2 linked regions of the Nodosilinea sp. FACHB-141 genome follow. The main gene of each other region encodes a partner of the protein of the gene in region 2 in a complex. Links are inferred from orthologs where the notes say so. Each region holds a gene or a part of one and is shown on either strand. Other genes may lie near its edges. The genes, in order: H6F59_RS20940 and H6F59_RS13775.

Region 1 (7,757 bases), on a different replicon or contig from region 2:
CGCAGCCGGCGGTGGTGAGCGCGATCGCCAAGTACCAAACCACCGAGCTGGCCCGTGCCATCGTCAACGACGGCATGGACATCCTCGGCGGCTCCGGCATCTGCCGAGGGCCGCGCAACCTGCTGGCCAATGTTTACACCGCTATCCCCATCGCCGTCACCGTCGAGGGGGCCAACATTCTTACCCGCACCCTGATGATCTTCGGCCAGGGCGTCATCCGCTGCCACCCCTACCTCTACGCCGAGATTCAAGCCCTGTATGACGCGGACTGGGTCGCCTTTGACCGACTGCTGTGGGGTCACGTTGGCGCATTTATTCGCAACGTCGGTCGCTCCATCGGGCTGGGTCTCACCCAGGGGCGACTGGCCCAAGCCCCTGTCAGCGGCCCTACCGCCCCCTACTACCGCAAACTCTCCTGGGCCTCAGCCACCTTTGCCGTGCTCACAGATATCGCGCTAATCCGCTACGGCGGCAGCCTCAAGCGCCATGAAAACCTCACCGGCCGCTACGCCGATGCCCTCTCCTGGTTATATCTGACTAGCGCTGTGCTGCGCCGGTTTGAGGCCGAGGGGAGACCCGACGCCGACTTGGCAACGGTGCAGTGGGCAGCTCAGTATGGTCTAGTTCAAATTCAAACCGCCTTTGAGGGCATCGTTGGCAACCTGTCTCTCCCCGTAGTTGGGCCGCTGTTGAAACCGTTGATGGGGCTGGGCCTGCGGCTAAATCCCCTAGCGACTTTGCCCACCGATGCCTTGGGTCACCAGGTCGCCAAGGATCTACAAAAGACTGGGGAAATGCGCGATCGCCTCACCGCTGGCATCTACCTGCCCGCCGACCCTACCGATGCCCTGGGCCGCCTGGAGCAAGCCCATGCCCTCAGTCAGCAGGCCGACGCTATTCACCATCGCCTCAAAGACGCCGTCCGCAACGGGCAGCTATCCATCGATAGCCCCAATCAAACCGAATCCCTGGAGACCCTAGCCCATCGGGCGGGTCTGCTCACCCAGCTCGAATGGGATCTGCTGATGGCAGCGGCCGAGGCCCGCAAAGATGCTATCCAGGTCGATGCCTTCACCTTTGAGGAATACGAGGCCGGCAGCACATTAGATCGGGCTAACGCCCCTCAGCCGTTGCTATCTGATCGAGGATGAGATATCCCACGTCGAGACTCATAAAATTTAAGTTGGGACTCTTTTAGAATCAAGAGAGTCTCACCATAAGATCAAGAGTCGGCTGGTGTCTTAGCGCCCATCAGCCGACTCTTATCTATAGCCCCGACAAGCGCACCTTGTAGGGAATTTCTTCGACTGGCACATCTTCAACGTCCCAGTCGTCGTAGCGCAGCTGAAGCCGCTTTTCTCCGGCGTATCCCACTAGCTTGCCCCCGTAGTGTTTGGCCTCGGTGCCCAAGCTTTGGATGCGCACCATACCGTTGAAAACCGTCGCTCGGGCCAGATAAATCACCAAGTCATCCCGAGAAGGGCGATTCACCGTCGTACTGGCGGTCAAGTGGCCCAGGCCGCGCTCATCCATTTCTTGCCCCAGGGCCAGCGCCGTGTTGCGAATGCCGCGAATCGCCACGATCGCCGCCGCCACCGCCATGGTGATATCAACCCCTTCATCGGTCAAAATTTCTTGGGTAGATAGAAACTGAAAATTGCGTTCGCCCAAATCATTGCGAATGCGGCGGTGAATCAAATTCTCTGACTGATAGTTGGTCAGGGCACCCACGATCGCACCACAGGCCGCCCGAGGTTCCCGCCAGGGAGACTCACGGGTTTTGCCATAGACCTGCTTGCCATCTTCTTGAATGCGCCCCACGTGGGTTTTGAGATCGATCGCCACCAGCGAAATCGACTGCGGGTTGCCCTCATAAACCCGCCGCTTGAGCTTCTCATCCAGCTCGTGGGCAACCGTTACATGGGCTAGAGTGGCCCCATTGTCAGTGCCGCCCCCGGCGGGGAAAAACGCCTCCAGCTTGAGTTCGCCAATCTCCGACAGGGTCGCAAACCGGGAAGCCACCACATCGCGGTAACGCTTCGTCGCTTCACCCTGGTGAATGCGATCGCCGCAGTTGGTATAGGCCAGCGTCGTCACCGCGCTGGGTAAATTCATGTCGGCTCCGCAGGCCTGAATATCTGTCGGGCTAGCCCCGGCAAATTGCAGCTCGTCGCGCAACAGTTGCAGCCCCTTGATCAGCGCGTAGCGATCGCTGACGATCTCGTTTAGATAGTTGTGGTAGGCATTGCGCTCCATGCCGAAGCTGGCGGAAAGCTGCCAAAATCGCTCAATTCGCGCCTGGCTTGGGGCAGCGTCAAAGGGCAAAGTCATGGAAAGTAGACCCTTTTGGATGAGATAGCTGATTTAGACTCATGCCATAGTAAGCGGTCTAGCTCAAAAATCATCCTCTGAGTGACCCTAAACCGAGGTGAGATTTCTTTACGTCTCAATTGTCTTATTCTAAGTCCATGAAATATTTAAATGAGACTGGTTAAGGGATGCATGAGTCTCATTGTGAGACTTCGGCCTCTGAGTTGTTTGGAATGCGATCGCACCTTTCTACTCCAGCACTTTGTAATTTGGGCACCTTGCATACCCTTGAACAGTCGAGACAACTGTGCTGCATTATTTAATTCTTAATCCCTAACTCTTGCCCATCAAAAATTTTCGTTAATCAAAAGTTTCGGTAATTAACAACAGCGTACGCAAAGCCGATATCGTCCTATATTTTCAGTATTTTGTTGTCATAAATACATTACTAAGCCCTTACCGAGATAAAAGCATGCTTAAACCCTCTATGATTCCTGCCCTGGCCGCCAGTGCGCTGTTGATTACTTTGGTGGCCTGTCAGCCTACGGCCACCACCCCAGACACCAGTGGAGACACCACCACTGAAACTCCCGTCGCGGAGGCACCAGACAGTGATGCCGTTGTTGGCGATCGCGCCGACTACATCGAAGTGCCCTTGCCTGGGGGAGCCGTCGGGGAAGACCCCACCGAAATTGCCCTTGCCGCCTTTGGCAGCACCGAACCGGGGGAAGGCAACTTTGAAGAAGAGGTTGAACTGGTAGACCAAACCGACGACCAATCCCTAGTGATTCTCACTCAAACTGGCCTCGCTGACGACTCCGTCAACGGCACGCGCTATCGCCTGGAGTTTGTGCCCGAGGGCGACCAGTGGCGGCTCGACTGGGCTGGTAGCCAGGTGCGTTGCCAACTTGACCGGGGCTCTCAAGAGTGGTCCACCGATTTGTGCAAATAAGCCAGCCCTAATGCTGTCAACCCCTTCCTTGCGCTTACCTCCTGACCCAGTTAACCGGTCTGGGTCGGTAAGCCTGGCTAATATCCGTTCAGCAAGAGCACCATGTGTCTGTAAGCGGTCTACGCTTTAGAAGCTATGAAATTATCTGGATCTTCGGCCTGTCCGTTGCTCTCAAAACCGCCTGCTTCTACATGGCGCAAAATGGATTGCACGATCGGCAGCGCAATGCTAACCCCAAAAAGAGCATTAAAACCAGCGATCACAGCGGGCGCTGATAAAACGACCGCAATTTCTGGAAAAAGCGCGATTACAGTAATCAAAATTAGAAAGAAAATCGGGGTAGCAATACCCGCACTGACAGCCGCTGCCACGATTTTGTCTCGAAATTCCTCTGCTGTAATGTCTCCACGGTGGAGATCTAGCGTGTAGGCCACGGCTGTGACTACAGCCTGAGTTAGCACAGCAGTGCCGGTCGCGGCTAACCCCAGTTTGCCAATGGTCAACGAATTTTTGAGCACCGAGTCGACAGCGTTATAGAGCCGAATGTAGACCTGCTCTTGCCCCGTCATCATGTCGGCACCGCGTCGCAGGTTATTCGTACCAACTTCCCAAACGATGTTCTCAGCGCCGTTGCTGCCACCTCGGGCATGGGGTCGAATGTGGCTGCCGTGCTTGTCGGAGAGAAACACCCGAATATCGCGCTCGCTCGCCCCCAATTTAGAGGTGCCCGGAATTTTGTTAAACAGCGCCATAACATCGGCTTCAGACCGAGGCGTATCGCCAAGTCGTACTCCCGCTGTTTGCACTCGCCGCGCCAGCTTGGGCATTTCTGCGGCTAGCTCCTGAGCGGTGCGCGGCAGATCCTGCAATGCTTGAGCGATCGCAGCGCCGGAGGTTGCCGCACCCGCCAGGGTAGTTTGCACAGAGCTGACAGCAATTTTGGCTTCCGAAGCCGCAGTCTCAATGTGAGTGCCAAGCTGATGTGCGGCCTCAGCCGCTGTGTCAGAGAGCGCTTTGGCAGGGTTGAAAAAATTCATTAGGATTTAGCACTATCTCTCATCAAACGTAAGCGTACCCTTCACGTCCTAGGAGAATCTGCAATTGGCAGCGCTTCATAGAGCCTCGACCGTGAGGTCAAGAATTTGTTTGGGTGCTCCACCAAATCGGCAGGCGGCGGATGCACCGCCGGCAATTGGGCTGAAGTCGGCATAGCCATCATCGTTAACGAAGATTATTCTCCGTTAAGACTGTTGAAGACTGTTGAAGAAGGCAATCCCCAAGGCTCGATTGGCTTGAGGATTGATGAGATTAGCCCTTCGGATACCGTTCTATGACCTCCATTCAGCGCATTGGCATTCTCACCAGCGGCGGCGACTGCCCCGGCCTCAACGCCGTCATTCGAGCAGTGGTTAAATGCGCTAATCGGCGCGGGTGGGATGTCATTGGCATACCCTACAGCACCGATGGCTTTATGCAGGTGGCCGACGGGCAGTACGAGCCTGAAAACTTACTGCTCACCGACCACGGCTACGATATCCCCGGCATTTTGCAAGGGCTTGACGTGCTGCAATTTCTTAGCGGCACCATCCTGGGCTCGCTCAGCAAAAGCCGCTTTGACGGGCCTGACCAGGTCAGCAAAATTTTGGCGGGCTACGAAAAACTCAACCTTGACGCCCTGATTGCCATCGGCGGCGACGGCAGCCTTGACATCATCTATGACCTAGCTCAGCGCGGCGGCTGGAACCTGATTGGCATTCCTAAAACCATCGACAACGACGTACCGTTCACCGAAAAATCCATCGGTTTCAACACGGCGGTGCAGACGGTGAACAGCGCCCTCTACGATCTCACCTTTACCGCCGCTAGCCACGATCGCGTCATGGTAGTCGAGGTTATGGGTCGAGATGCGGGGCATTTGGCGCTTCACGGCGGCATTGCGGGCGGGGCCGACGTCATTCTCATTCCTGAACTGGTGCCTGACTTGAGCCCCCTGGTGGTCACTCAGATCTGTCAGCACATCGCTGATCTGCGCCAGCGGGGCCGCAAGTTTGCTCTGGTGGTGGTGGCCGAGGGCGTTCACGGCGAAGACGGCAAACCCAAACACCTGATTGGTGAATCTTTGGCGACTGCGATCGCCGATCGCAGCCGCACCCTTTGCCAAACCGGCGATACCGCCTATTGCGACATGGACCGAGTCGAAACCCGCGCCATGGTGCTGGGCCACATTCAGCGCAGCGGTATCCCCACCGCCAGCGATCGCCTGCTGGCCTCGGCCTTTGGTCGCAAAGCCGTCGATCTGATCGCTGAAGGCCGCTACAACCGCCTGGTGGTTTGGGAAGCGGGCCGCGTCCGCTCCAAAGACCTGAGCGACGTGATTGCCACCGTGCGCGAGTGCCATCTGCGCGGCACTTGCCCCAGCCCCGTAGAAACAGACAGCACTATGGTAAAAGTGGCCAGGTCGCTGGGCATCTACGTGGGCGATCCCGATACGCTGCCTGACCCGAAAGCGGTGATGACAGAGATTCACGAGGTCTCTGCAATGGCCTAATCGACCCACCCGTAGGGGCAAATGCCATTTGCCCAGCCCTAACCCTGATTGGCTACAGCCACAAATGCTGCATAGGGGCGCGAGCCTTGCGCCCCTATGGTTGCCGCTAGCCAGTCGATCAGTAAACCAAGGTTGGATACTCCGTCACGTCAAACTCAAAGCAGTGCCGCCCCTCAGGGTGCTGCCATCGCCCTGCATCGGGGTTTGACTCCTGAGGGCTGAGGCGGTGGGTGCTGCTGTCGGTATCGAAGGTGGCACAGAGGTTAAAGTCGCGATCGCCCAGCCGCTCATATTCGTAGGGCTGGTTGGTCAGCGGGTCGTTGCGCAGTTCGATCGCATCTAGGGTGGCGGGCAGCTCAAAGCTGTCGTCATCGGCCAGATATTGCTCGTGGAGGCGTTGGGCGATCGATGCCACATCCTGCAACCGCTGGCGATCGGCGGCGATTTCACGCTGCCGTCCTGGTGTACCCAGCACCCAGAAGCCTGCAACGATCGCCAGCCCTACTGCCGCCGTGGCTACCGCTGCAAATGCCCGATCAAAAGTCCGATTATCAAACGTCTTATTCATGGGCCAAATTTAGAACCTTAGGGGCAGGCTTGCGCCGAATCCAGTCGAAGTAGTACCACAGCACCCCGCCGTCGAGCACCAGCACTACCAGCACCTTGAGCAAAAAGCGCGGCGTCAGCTCGCCTCGCAAAAACGAGGTCAAAAAGGCAATCACTGCGCCAATGGCAATGATGGTAGCGATCAGCAAGGTTAGATAGGTGAGCACCTTGCGCACCTCCGAGAAATGCTTTTCGCGGTGGGCCGCCAGGTCGCGGTTGATCTGCCGCATCAGCCCCAGGTACACCGGGTAGGCCACCAGCAGCCGGGCTAGGGCAAAGGCTACCTGCCAGGATGGGTCGCCGTAGTAGTTGTTTAAACTGTCGGGAATCAGGTGGTTGATGAAGATGAAGGCCATCTCACCGAGCGCTTGAATCCAAATGCCCAGGGTGACAAAGGCCAATAAGTAAAAGAAGGCATCGCGCGCTAGCTCGCCCGATCCGCCGCGCGGTGTGGGCAGTGGGCGACCCACCAACCCTTCGTACACTTCGAAAAAGGCGCGCTCTACCTCTCGCGAGGGCCAGCCGTAGTCGCGCAGCAGTCTGCTGATGAATTCGTCGGAGGAGCCGCGATCGCGCGCCAGCAAAATAAATTGCACTAGCTCGCTGCGACTGTCGGGGGTAGGGGGAAGATCTGTACTCATGGGCCTACGGTAATCCGCCATAGATATTCTAAAAAGAATGAGTGATCCACCTGTTTAACTGTCCTTTAACACCGGAATCAGAGGGAGGCTCAATTTGACATTGCCTCCTGTAGGGGCATTGCAGTGCAATGCCCCTACGCCGATCGCTGCAATAAACGGCAAATTTGAACCAACACGGTTTCACAAGGGCATCCTCAAGGCACTGACCGTCAACCCTGCCGATGAAGTATAACCCCGACAAACATCACCGTCGTTCCTTGCGCCTCAAAGGGTACGACTACTCATCCGCAGGGGCGTATTTCATCACGATCTGCACCTTTCAACGCCATTGCCTATTTGGACAGGTAGTCAATGGTGAAATGCAAATCAGTGAATTTGGTTCTATCGCAACAGAATGCTGGCAAGCAATTCCCGAGCATTTTCCACATATCGAACTTGATGGATACATTGTGATGCCTAATCATGTCCATGGAATTTTGTTTGCCGAGGATCCCCGTGGGGGCATTGCACTGCAATGCCCCTACACCTCTGCATTTGGCAAGATGTCCTCCGGTTCAATTTCAACAGTTGTTCGTTCCTACAAATCTGCCACGACCAAACGCATCAACACCCTGCGCGATGCAGCAGGCACACCGGTTTGGCAGCGCAACTATTACGACCACATCATTCGGAACGAGCGATCGCTCCAGCACATGCGTCA
Region 2 (10,502 bases):
GGGTAGAAAAACCTGAGATCTCGACAGTTATCCGAACTTTTTAGAGGCAGCTATGGCCGTAACTCGCTCCGTAAACTCCTTGCAGCTTTCTGAACACGCCCGCATTTGGTTCAGCCTTAAGTCTGCGATCGCCAGCAGCTCCGGTTTCAAAAGCTGGAAGGGTGAGCTGCCCGCCGCTGAGGCTGAAGCCGCTCCGCTCGATCAGCTGGTGCGTCGCTACCTACGCGAAACCTTAGAAACCCTGGCTTATTAGACCCTGTAAGCTACTGGACCTTGTAGTACTGCTTATACCAATCCACAAACCGCTGGATGCCTACTTCAATGAGGGTACTGGGGGCAAATCCTACGTCGGCCATGAGATCGCTGACGTCGGCATAAGTGGCGGGTACATCTCCAGGCTGCATGCCGCACAGGACAGTTTGGGCTTTCTTCCCAAGGGCCAATTCGATTACCTGAATAAAGCGCAGTAGCTCCACTGGCTGGTGGTTGCCGATGTTGTAAATCTTGTAGGGAGCCTGGCTGTCGCTATTGGGGTCTGTGCTAGAGACAGGAATGTGTGTCATGACCCGCACGACCCCCTCCACTACGTCGTCAATGTAGGTAAAGTCGCGCTTCATCTGGCCCTGGTTGAACACCTGGATGGGGCGATCGCCTAAAATTGCTTCCACGAACTTGAAGTAGGCCATATCGGGCCGCCCCCAAGGGCCATACACCGTAAAAAATCGCAGGCCTGTGGTGGGAATTTGATACAGGTTGCTGTAGGCGTGGGCCATCAACTCGTTGGCCTTTTTGGTGGCGGCGTAAAGTGACACCGGGTGGTCAACGCGATCGGCCACCGAAAATGGTACCTTGCGATTGGCCCCATACACCGAGCTGGATGACGCAAACACCAAGTGCTCAACCCCTATCATGCGGCAGCCCTCCAGCAGGTTGAGAAACCCCGACAGGTTGCTGTCGGAGTAGGCAAAGGGGTTTTCTAGCGAGTAGCGCACCCCCGCCTGGGCCGCCAGGTGAATGACGTACTGAAACTGGTGGTTGCGAAATAGCGCCAGCATTCCCGCGCGATCGAACAGATCGAGCTGCTCGAAGGTGAAGCCATCGTGGGGTGCGAGCTGGGCGAGGCGATCGCGCTTTAACCCCACGTCGTAGTAGTCGTTGAGGTTGTCGATGCCGTAGACCTGCTGGCCACTGTCTAACAGCCGCCGGGCGACAAACGAGCCCACAAATCCTGCTACTCCAGTAACCAGTACAGCGATGACCGTAGCCTCCTAGGGCCAGAAATTTTATCCTAATCAACGCCCGTAGAGTACCCAAGGGGCCCCAGAACCTTAAGTCTTTTGCCTAATTTTGTCTCTGGCGGCCCATGCAACAAGCCATTGTCGTCATCGGTGCTAGGATCAGGCCAAAGAAACCAAGAAGAATGGTAAGAGAGAAAGGACGTAGTCGTACATGCAAGAATTTGAAAAAACAATCTCCTTCGGTGGTCGCGATATTCACCTGAGGGGTGGGTTACTGGCTCCCCAAGCGGGGGGTGCGGTGTTGGTACAGTCGGGTGAGACCGCGGTTCTGGTGACCGCAACCCGCTCAGCAGGACGTCAAGGCATCGATTTTTTGCCTCTGCTGGTTGATTACGAAGAGCGGCTTTATGCTGCTGGGCGCATCCCCGGTGGATTTTTGCGGCGGGAGGGCCGTCCCCCTGAGCGGGCTACTTTAATCTGTCGCCTGATCGATCGCCCCATGCGACCTCTGTTTCCCCAGTGGCTGCGCGACGACATTCAAATTGTCGCCACTACCTTGGCCATGGATGAGCAGGTACCCCCAGATGTACTGGCGGCCACGGGCGCATCGATTGCGGTACTGCTAGCCAAAATTCCCTTCTACGGCCCCATGGCGGCAGTGCGGGTAGGTCTAGTGGGCGACGACTTTGTCATCAACCCTACCTACAAAGAAGTTGAAACCGGCGATCTCGACCTAGTGGTGGCGGGCTCCCCTGACGGTGTGATCATGGTCGAGGCTGGTGCCAACCAGCTTCCCGAGGCTGACGTGATTGAGGCCATCGACTTTGGCTATGAAGTTGTACAAGATCTGATCAAGGCCCAGCTAGAACTGATCAAAGAGCTAGGCATTGAGATCGTTACCGAGCAAGAGCCTGAGACCGACCCCACCCTGGGGACCTTCATTGAAGAAAAAACTGCCGCTGCCATTAAGGACGTGCTGAAGCAGTTTAGCCTCACCAAGCCCGAGCGCGACGAAAAGCTCGACGCCATTAAAGATGAGCTAGTCGCCGCCATTGACGCCTTGGAGGAAGGAAACCCGATCAAGGTGGCGGTGGCCGAGAATGGTAAAGCCCTGAGCAATACCTATAAGTCGGTGACCAAAAAGCTGATGCGCCAGCAGATCGTTAGTGAGAAGGTGCGGGTCGATGGTCGCCAGCTCGATGAGGTGCGTCCAATCTCCTGCCGAGTGGGACTGTTGCCCAAGCGAGTGCACGGCACTGGGCTATTTCAGCGGGGCCTCACCCAGGTGATGTCGGTTGCCACTCTGGGGACTCCTGGCGATGCCCAAATGATGGACGACCTTCACCCCGACGAAGAGAAGCGCTATCTGCACCACTACAACTTCCCCCCCTACTCGGTAGGTGAGACTCGACCCATGCGATCGCCTGGTCGTCGCGAAATTGGCCACGGTGCTCTCGCCGAGCGTGCCCTGGTGCCAGTGTTACCTTCCAAGGAAGACTTCCCCTACGTGATTCGGGTGGTATCGGAGGTGTTGTCCTCCAACGGCTCCACCTCCATGGGGTCAGTGTGTGGTTCTACCCTGTCGCTGATGGATGCCGGCGTGCCCATCACTAAGCCCGTCAGTGGAGCGGCTATGGGCTTGATCAAAGAAGGCGACGAGGTGCGCATTCTCACCGATATTCAAGGTATCGAAGACTTTTTGGGCGATATGGACTTCAAAGTCGCCGGTACCGACACGGGTATCACCGCCCTGCAAATGGACATGAAAATCACCGGTCTGCCCCTATCGGTGATTGCTGACGCCATCAACCAGGCCAAGCCCGCCCGCCTGCATATCCTTGAAAAAATGCTGGCTACCATTGATACCCCAAGAGCAGAGCTATCGCCCTACGCTCCGCGTCTGATCAGCTTCAAGATCGATCCTGAGATGATCGGCATGGTGATTGGCCCCGGCGGTAAGAAGATCAAGGCGATCACCGAGCAAACCGGCGCTAAGGTCGACATCAACGACGATGGCACCGTCACTGTTTCGGCAATCGAAGGCGAAAAAGCCCTCCAGGCTAAAGCCTTAATCGAATCGATCGTCTTTAAGCCTGCCGCTGGTGATGTGTTTGTGGGCAAAGTGACCCGCGTCATCCCCATTGGGGCCTTTGTAGAATTTATGCCCGGACAGGAGGGCATGGTTCACATTTCGCAACTGGCCGACTATCGAGTGGCCAAGGTCGAAGACGAAGTCAACGTCGGTGACGAAGTGATCATCAAGGTGCGTGAAATTGATGGCCGCGGTCGGATTAATCTGACCCGCCTCAACATTCACCCTGACGAGGCGGCAGCAGCCCGCGAGGCAGCGGCCCTGCGCTAGAGCAGTGAAAAGGTGAGGAAGGTAAGGGAGATGAGGGGGTGAGGCGATCGCAAAGTCCTCTCACTACTTCCCATCTTCTCCATTTCCTCAACTTCCTCATTCCCCTCACCCCCGAATCAAACGTTGTGCGCGGCAACAATTGATTCGGGGGTTCTTTTCTTAGTACGATGCAGGGATGCAATTTTGTATATCTAGCCTTTAACCTCAAAACACTGTGCGCAAAATCGTTATCGCTGGCAACTGGAAAATGTACAAGACCCAGGGCGAAACCCTGGACTTTCTGCGCCATTTTCTTGGACAACTCGCCGACACCCCCGACGGGCGTGAAATAGTTCTGTGTGCACCCTTTACTGCGCTGGGAGCCCTGTCCAAAAGCCTGCACGGAGCCAGAATCAGGGTGGGTGCCCAGAATATTCACTGGCTGCCAGAGGGAGCTTTTACTGGCGAAATCTCGGGGGACATGCTGCGAGAGCTTGGGGTGCGCTATGTAATTGTGGGTCACAGTGAGCGCCGCCAGTACTTCGGCGACACTGATGAAACGGTTAACCTGCGCCTGAAAGCGGCTCAAAAGTCTGGCCTAACCCCAATTTTGTGTGTAGGCGAAACCAAGAGTCAGCGCGATGCTGGCGAAACCGAATCGTTGATTGCCACCCAAATTGAGAAGGGTCTGGTGGATGTCGATCAGAACAATTTGGTCATTGCCTACGAACCGATCTGGGCGATCGGCACTGGAGACACCTGCGAAGCTGCCGATGCTAACCAGGTAATTGGCGGCATTCGCAAGCTGCTGAAAAACCCCGATGTCACTATTCAGTACGGTGGTTCGGTCAAACCTAGCAACGTCGATGAGCTGATGGCTCAGCCCGAGATTGATGGTGCCTTAGTTGGTGGTGCCAGCCTAGAGCCCGAAAGCTTTGCCCGTATCGTCAACTTTCAGTGACCTTAGCTCATATTTTCCGAAGCCATCTTGGCAAAACCAGACTGCCAGGAACGCAACCCAAGACAAAGGCATAGGCAGAACAGGCTAAAGGGCTAGTTTGGCCTGTTCTGCCTATGCCTTTGGGGGTTGACTACGAACGTACTGGTGGTCAGCAGCAGTGGTGGCAACGTAAAGCTTTTGACAATAGGCCAAGCCAGGCTCGCAAATTTCTCTCAGGCTTACTATGACGTTGGAGAAAAGGCTGGCTAACGTGTAGGAACTGGCTGGATTAGATCTGGCCGTGAAGCGGCCTTCGGCTGTCCAGCGTGTCTGAGCAATGCAAGCCCTAGGTGGTTATGAGAACGGCACTATATTTTGTTCCGTTTGTTAGCGGCTTTCGCTTTTGAGAGCCGGGAAGAGAATGCTTTGCGACGGTGTTTAAGCCAATACTATCTGTCTAAATAGGGGACGGCTTTAGGGTTCTGATTGCTCAGCGACGCTCTCAGAATGGCTCTGGTCGCAGCCCTGGGAGGGGTTGATGGGTTGCACGTAGCCTTGATTGTAGGTGCTGCCATCGGGCATGGTGGCAAACTCTAGGCGCGCCCCGGTGAGATTAGCGTTGGTTAAGTCGGCTTCGTAGAGGTCGGCGTAGCGTAGGTCTGCTCCGCGCAGATCTGCGTTTGAGAGATCGGCCTGGCGCAAGATCGCCCCGTAGAGGCTGGCTTCTGAAAGATCAGCCTGGTGCATTTGGGCTGAGCATAGGGCGGCGTCGCGCAACTCGGCTTGGGTGAGAGATGCGCTGGTAAGGTTAGCTTTGACAAGACTGGCATGGAGCATTTGAGCCTGGCTGAGGTCGGCTTGCAACAGATTAGTTTCAGAAAGGTCTGCCCCTTGAAGGTTGGCCTGATGGAGTGTGGCCTGGGTAAGATTCGCTTTATGCAAAACGGCGTTAATTAACTGGGTGCCAGTTAGGTCGGCCCTGGACATGTCAGCCTCTCGAAAATTTTTGCGGCTGAGGTCTTGACTGCTGAGATCGGCATCGGCTAGATCGCAATGCTGACAGCGGCGATCGCCCGGAGTGGCCATAGCTTGGGCCGTAGATACGATCTCTGTGGCGCCATCCCCTGCGGCTTCTAAAGCTTGACGACGACTGAGTTGTTCGTTCGCTACGCGCCACGCGGTGGGGGTCACAGCGGTTAAAAGTACGAGCAGACTGATAAAGATGTTCCACCGCATAGTTCGAGCTGGGTTGCTGGGTATTGGTGTTCCAATACTCAAAGGCACAAACACTAATCAGGAGCGATCGCATCAAGTTCTGATAGAGGTCAAACCTTTCCTTGTAAAGGATCCCAGCTTTTCTATTAGATGGCCGATGTGTCCGTATTTCTACGGATATAGCTCTAAGGATTCATCAAAGTATCACAGAGTACCATCGGTGAATTCGCAGTTCCTTGCTGGTCTATTGCGTATTCTGAAGGGGATCTTCTGGAGGGTGATTTATTCACCTCAGTGTGTTCTCTGCTATGGATAACTCTCCCTTTCGTCGTATTGTCTTGCCAGCGCTGCTAGCCTCTAGTGCTGGGTTTGCGGCACTGACCTGGCCAATGGCTTCCGATCGCGCAGTCCGAGTTTCGGAGCAGCTGCCCCAACCACTAAGCTACTGGGTCGACTCAGCTCTAATCACCAACCAGCACAAGGAATTTTCGATTCGCTACATTGGCTTTGCAATCCTGTCGAGCGTTGCGATCGGTATCGGTACTGCTGAGGCCATGCGCGTTCGGCAGGGCCGAGTGCAACGGCATCAGGGCTTGCTTGATCAGGTGCTGCTAGCAGACGACCAGCAGGAGGACTTTGAGAGCGATCGCCTGCCTACCGCTGACACCATAAACCAATCGCATTCTATTGAATTGGCCGCAGCCAGCCACGATGCAGCGCTAACTGCAACTACCACCAAGACGACCACAGCTCTTGATTGGGCTAGCCTGCTGCCCGCTGCCCCAGATGCCCAGGCCAAAGTGGAGCTAACGTCTAGCCCTATGAATGAGCATGCGCTTTACCACATTCAAGGTGCTGATCAAGGCCGCAGTTTGGCCCTTGCCGTTGAGGGTGAGTACTACCGCTACTACCGCAACCGCCCCGATCTAGACAAAGCTCGAATGCTGGTGCAACAGCTTCAGCAGCAAGGCAAACGCGCCCTCGCTACCCGAGATGACAACGGCTATGTGGTTTGGGTTCATCAGCCCGAACGGCCGCAGCAGGCCGTTCCCTGGCTAGGGCGTTTGGCCACAAGCTAGGGGTGCCAGCCCAGTAGGCAAAAGTCGGTTGATCACTAACGATGTTCCCAGGCAATGTTGAGCGGTATGCAGGCATGAATCTCAAAACGCTAGAAAATCTTTGGACGGCCTTTGTAGAAGGGGAGCGAGACTTTACCGGCATCAATCTGGCCGGAGCCGACCTCAACCACTGGAGTTTAGCCAGGGTTGATTTTTGGGGGGCCGACTTTAGTGGGGCAAACCTTACCCAAGCTAATTTTCGTCGGGCTAACCTCAAACAGACCCAGTTCTGCAACGCCAAACTGGTGGGGGCCGACCTGCGCTGGGCCGATCTGCGCGAGGCCGTGCTGACCGGGGCCAACCTCGATGATGCGCGTTTGGAAGGAGCCCTCTACAATGCCCAAACTCAGTTTCCCGAAGGATTTAACCCTGGGCAGGCCCGCATGTGGAGCCTGGCACCAGGGGCGGCCCTCGCGACTAAAGATTTGCGAGAGCGCGATCTGGGCGGCACCGACTTAACTGCTGCCGATCTCAGCGGGGCACTGCTGGTGAACAGTCAATTGTTTGGGGCGGTGCTAAGACGCAGCAACCTGCTCAGTGCTCTGATTGGCGATAGCGATCTGCGCTACGCTGACCTGCGTCAGGCCACGCTGATGTTGGCCGACCTGCGTGGAGCCGACCTGCGCCATAGCGACCTGGGCCGTGCCAATCTAATTGGGGCCAACCTGCGAGGGTGTCAGCTAGCCCACGCCAACTTAGACGGTGCCCTCTACTCTGACAGCACCCATTTCCCACGAGGGTTTCAGGTGCCTGAAACGCTGCACCACCTGGCCCCAGGCGCATCCCTGTGGGGAGCTGACCTCAGCGGGGCAAGGCTGACTGGCATAGACCTCAGTGGGGCCAATTTAGCTGGGGCTAACCTTATGCACGCCGATCTGTGGGGCGCTTGTCTCGCCAACGCTGACCTCAGCGGAGCGAACCTGCTGGGAGCAAACCTGCTGGGGACCGACCTGACTGGAGCCAATCTCAACCAAACCAACCTGATGCAAGCAATCATCGACATGCCGGGAGACGTAGCGGGGACGGTTGCTTTGGATAGCCAGCCAGCTTAGGCGCTGGGATTGGGTACAAGGTTGACGGGGTAAGAAACGATTTAGAACCCTGTGCCTTTGTCCCCATCCCTCGGCTTACAACAGTGTCATCTGGCTGCCATCGCCCGGTAGCGCTTCGTCATAGCCCAGATGGCGGCGGGCGGCAGGGGTGACCACTCGGCCCCGGGGAGTGCGCTGTAGATAGCCAATTTGCAGCAGGTAAGGTTCGTAGACTTCCTCAATGGTTTGGGGGTCTTCGCCCGTGGAGGCGGCCATGGTATCGAGACCAACGGGACCACCGCCAAAGTTTTCGATCATCACTGACAGCAGGCGGCGATCGGTCCAGTCGAGGCCGCAGGGGTCAACGTTGAATAGTTCTAGCGCTTCGGCAGCTAGGGCGGCGGTAATGGGGCCTGCCCTCTTAACCTCAGCATAGTCGCGCACTCGTCGCAGCAGGCGGTTGGCAATGCGAGGGGTGCCCCGGGCGCGGCGGGCAATTTCTTCAGCTCCGGCGGGTTCAATGGGGGTTTTGAGGACGTCGGCGGTGCGCAACACGATGGGCTGAAGCTCATCGATCTCGTAGAAGCGCAGCCGCTGGATGAGACCGAAGCGATCGCGCAGCGGAGAACTCAGCGCTCCTACCCTGGTCGTTGCCCCTACCAACGTAAACGGGCACAGCGGAATGCTGCGAGTGCGGGCCGACTGCCCTTTGCCAATGGTGATATCCAGCCGTGAGTCTTCCATGGCTGGGTAGAGAATTTCTTCGGTCACCCGGGGCAGCCGGTGGATTTCGTCAATAAACAGCACATCCCCCGGCTTGAGATTGACTAGCAGGCCAGCAATGTCGCGGGGGCGCTCTAGGGCAGGGGCCGTGGTGATTTTGCAGGTCACCCCCATCTCCTGGGCCAAAATTAGCGCCATGGTGGTTTTGCCCAGCCCTGGCGGCCCATACAACAGCAGATGGTCAAGCGGCTCTTGCCGCGACTGAGCCGCCTGAATGGCAATGCCCAGCACTTCCTTTAGGGAAGATTGGCCAATGTAGTCTTGCAATCGCTGGGGCCGCAGGGTGTCTTCTGGGGCCGTGGATGGTGCCGCCTCGGTAACTTCATCCCCTAAATCTTCTGGCTGCATCTCCCCACCTTTGACGAGGGAGAGTAGCGGCTGCAATTCAACCGCTTCGGAGGGCTGTGCTGACGGTTTAGACTGGGCTCGCTTGGGCTTAGCTGAATCGTCGGCGGTGTGAGAAGAAACAATGGCCATAGGGGGAGCCTAATGGGCGGCCCCCCCATAATACTGTGGTGCATTTGCACTATCAAGCCATTGGTCAGCGCTACAGCAGGATGAGCAGCCCTACGCCAAAGCCGAGCATGCCTAAAATAACTGAACCTAGGCCGTCGCTTTTAGGTTCTGGGGAGAGGCTCAGGTCTTTTTCAAAGTCGCATTTGAGACAGTGGTACACCGTGGGCTTGTATTCCACAATGCTGTGAACGCCGCATTCGGGACACTGTACGCTGGGTGGGGTGAGGGTAGATACAGTCATGGCTACACACCTAATGGGTAAACGGGCAACCAGGAGAACCTCAGACTAGGTTTGAATTGCTTCAAAAACCAGACTGAAGGATTCGCTCAACAGCAGAGAACACCCCAACAGCATGGAACAAATGTCCTGGTTGCGCGAGGGGAAAAACTTCTGAAAAATTCTGTTCTTAATTCAGGAGTTATTTGCTGATGTGCGATCGCGATCGGCTTGGCTAGGGCGCGTGTAGCAAAACAAGGAACACAGAAAGGCTTAAAAACGAAAAAATGCCTAATAGGTTCAACTTTTGGCTTTTTTTGGCTGTCTTCACCTCAGGTTCACTGGCTGTAGGGCCACTAATCGCGGTCAATTTGCCCATGCCGACGGGTATTGCCGACTAGACCCGACTAAATCCGATGGCTGTTGTCGCTGTGCAAAAGGCAAGCTGAGCCTAGCGATTTAGTGATATTTGCGATGCCCACACCAAAGTTTTTGAAACAGGCAGCGATTGCCCTGATTGGTTTTGAGGTGGGGCTGGCTTTGACCTATTTGGCCCTAGTCAATCGGCGGGGCGAGGCGGGGCTATTTGACTTTAATGGGTTGCGATCGCTGCCCTCTTGGCTACAGGCGATCCTGCTGGGCACGATTGGGCTGCTGTGTGTGGGTGTGCTGCGGTCTCGGCGGCACATGGCTAGGCCGATCTCCTGGGTGCTGCCTAGTGCTGTGGCGCTGCTCTGCTTCTTGGGTGCTGCGGATGAGTTGCTCAAGTTCCATCTCACCCTGCGGCAGGTGGACTGGAAATTGGTCTACCTCAGCCTCTTGGTGGCGATCGCGGTGTTGGGGTTTCGAGATTTAGTCTGGCTGTGGCGTACCCACCGGCCCACGGTACTGGGGGTGCTGGCGGGGCTGGGGATTTTCTTGCTGGGCGGGTTTGGAACCGAGATGGCCAAGGATGCGATCGCGGCAGCGCTACCCTCTCATTCCTCATCGGCAACCGTCCTTCTAATCGAGCATCTCCGCATCACCCTAGAGGAACTGGCAGAACTTCTGGGTGAAACCATCATTCTTTATGCCGTGGCCTGCTTTGCCCAACAGGTTTCACA

What was found.
Region 1: H6F59_RS13775 (region 2) and H6F59_RS20940 share a complex: the UniProt entries of both Bacillus subtilis proteins name them as parts of the possible RNA degradosome complex. The link is inferred for Nodosilinea sp. FACHB-141 from one-to-one orthologs.

The regions. Positions count from the first base shown.
Region 1 is NZ_JACJPP010000020.1:203,031-210,787, forward strand. What follows is about bases 3,738-6,701. They hold H6F59_RS20940 (ATP-dependent 6-phosphofructokinase), read left to right. Parts: upstream 3,738-4,592; coding sequence 4,593-5,810; downstream 5,811-6,701. Other genes in these bases: H6F59_RS20935 (HNH endonuclease), read right to left, coding at 3,738-4,299; H6F59_RS20945 (hypothetical protein), read right to left, coding at 5,929-6,378; H6F59_RS20950 (DUF5671 domain-containing protein), read right to left, coding at 6,371-6,701. In the rest of the region: H6F59_RS20920 (acyl-CoA dehydrogenase), read left to right, coding at 1-1,151; H6F59_RS20925 (hypothetical protein), read right to left, coding at 1,267-2,331; H6F59_RS20930 (hypothetical protein), read left to right, coding at 2,783-3,262; more of H6F59_RS20935, read right to left, coding at 3,382-3,737; more of H6F59_RS20950, read right to left, coding at 6,702-7,057; H6F59_RS20955 (transposase), read left to right, coding at 7,279-7,757. UniProt on the Bacillus subtilis protein: Catalyzes the phosphorylation of D-fructose 6-phosphate to fructose 1,6-bisphosphate by ATP, the first committing step of glycolysis.
Region 2 is NZ_JACJPP010000012.1:309,489-319,990, forward strand. The notes cover bases 1,051-4,024. They hold H6F59_RS13775 (polyribonucleotide nucleotidyltransferase), read left to right. Parts: upstream 1,051-1,449; coding sequence 1,450-3,600; downstream 3,601-4,024. Other genes in these bases: H6F59_RS13770 (NAD-dependent epimerase), read right to left, coding at 1,051-1,256; tpiA (triose-phosphate isomerase), read left to right, coding at 3,815-4,024. Also shown: H6F59_RS13765 (hypothetical protein), read left to right, coding at 53-253; more of H6F59_RS13770, read right to left, coding at 264-1,050; more of tpiA, read left to right, coding at 4,025-4,540; H6F59_RS13785 (pentapeptide repeat-containing protein), read right to left, coding at 4,994-5,710; H6F59_RS13790 (hypothetical protein), read left to right, coding at 6,043-6,813; H6F59_RS13795 (pentapeptide repeat-containing protein), read left to right, coding at 6,888-7,904; Holliday junction branch migration DNA helicase RuvB, read right to left, coding at 7,980-9,143; H6F59_RS13805 (hypothetical protein), read right to left, coding at 9,214-9,423; H6F59_RS13810 (hypothetical protein), read left to right, coding at 9,874-10,502. UniProt on the Bacillus subtilis protein: Involved in mRNA degradation. Catalyzes the phosphorolysis of single-stranded polyribonucleotides processively in the 3'- to 5'-direction. Necessary for competence development in Bacillus subtilis.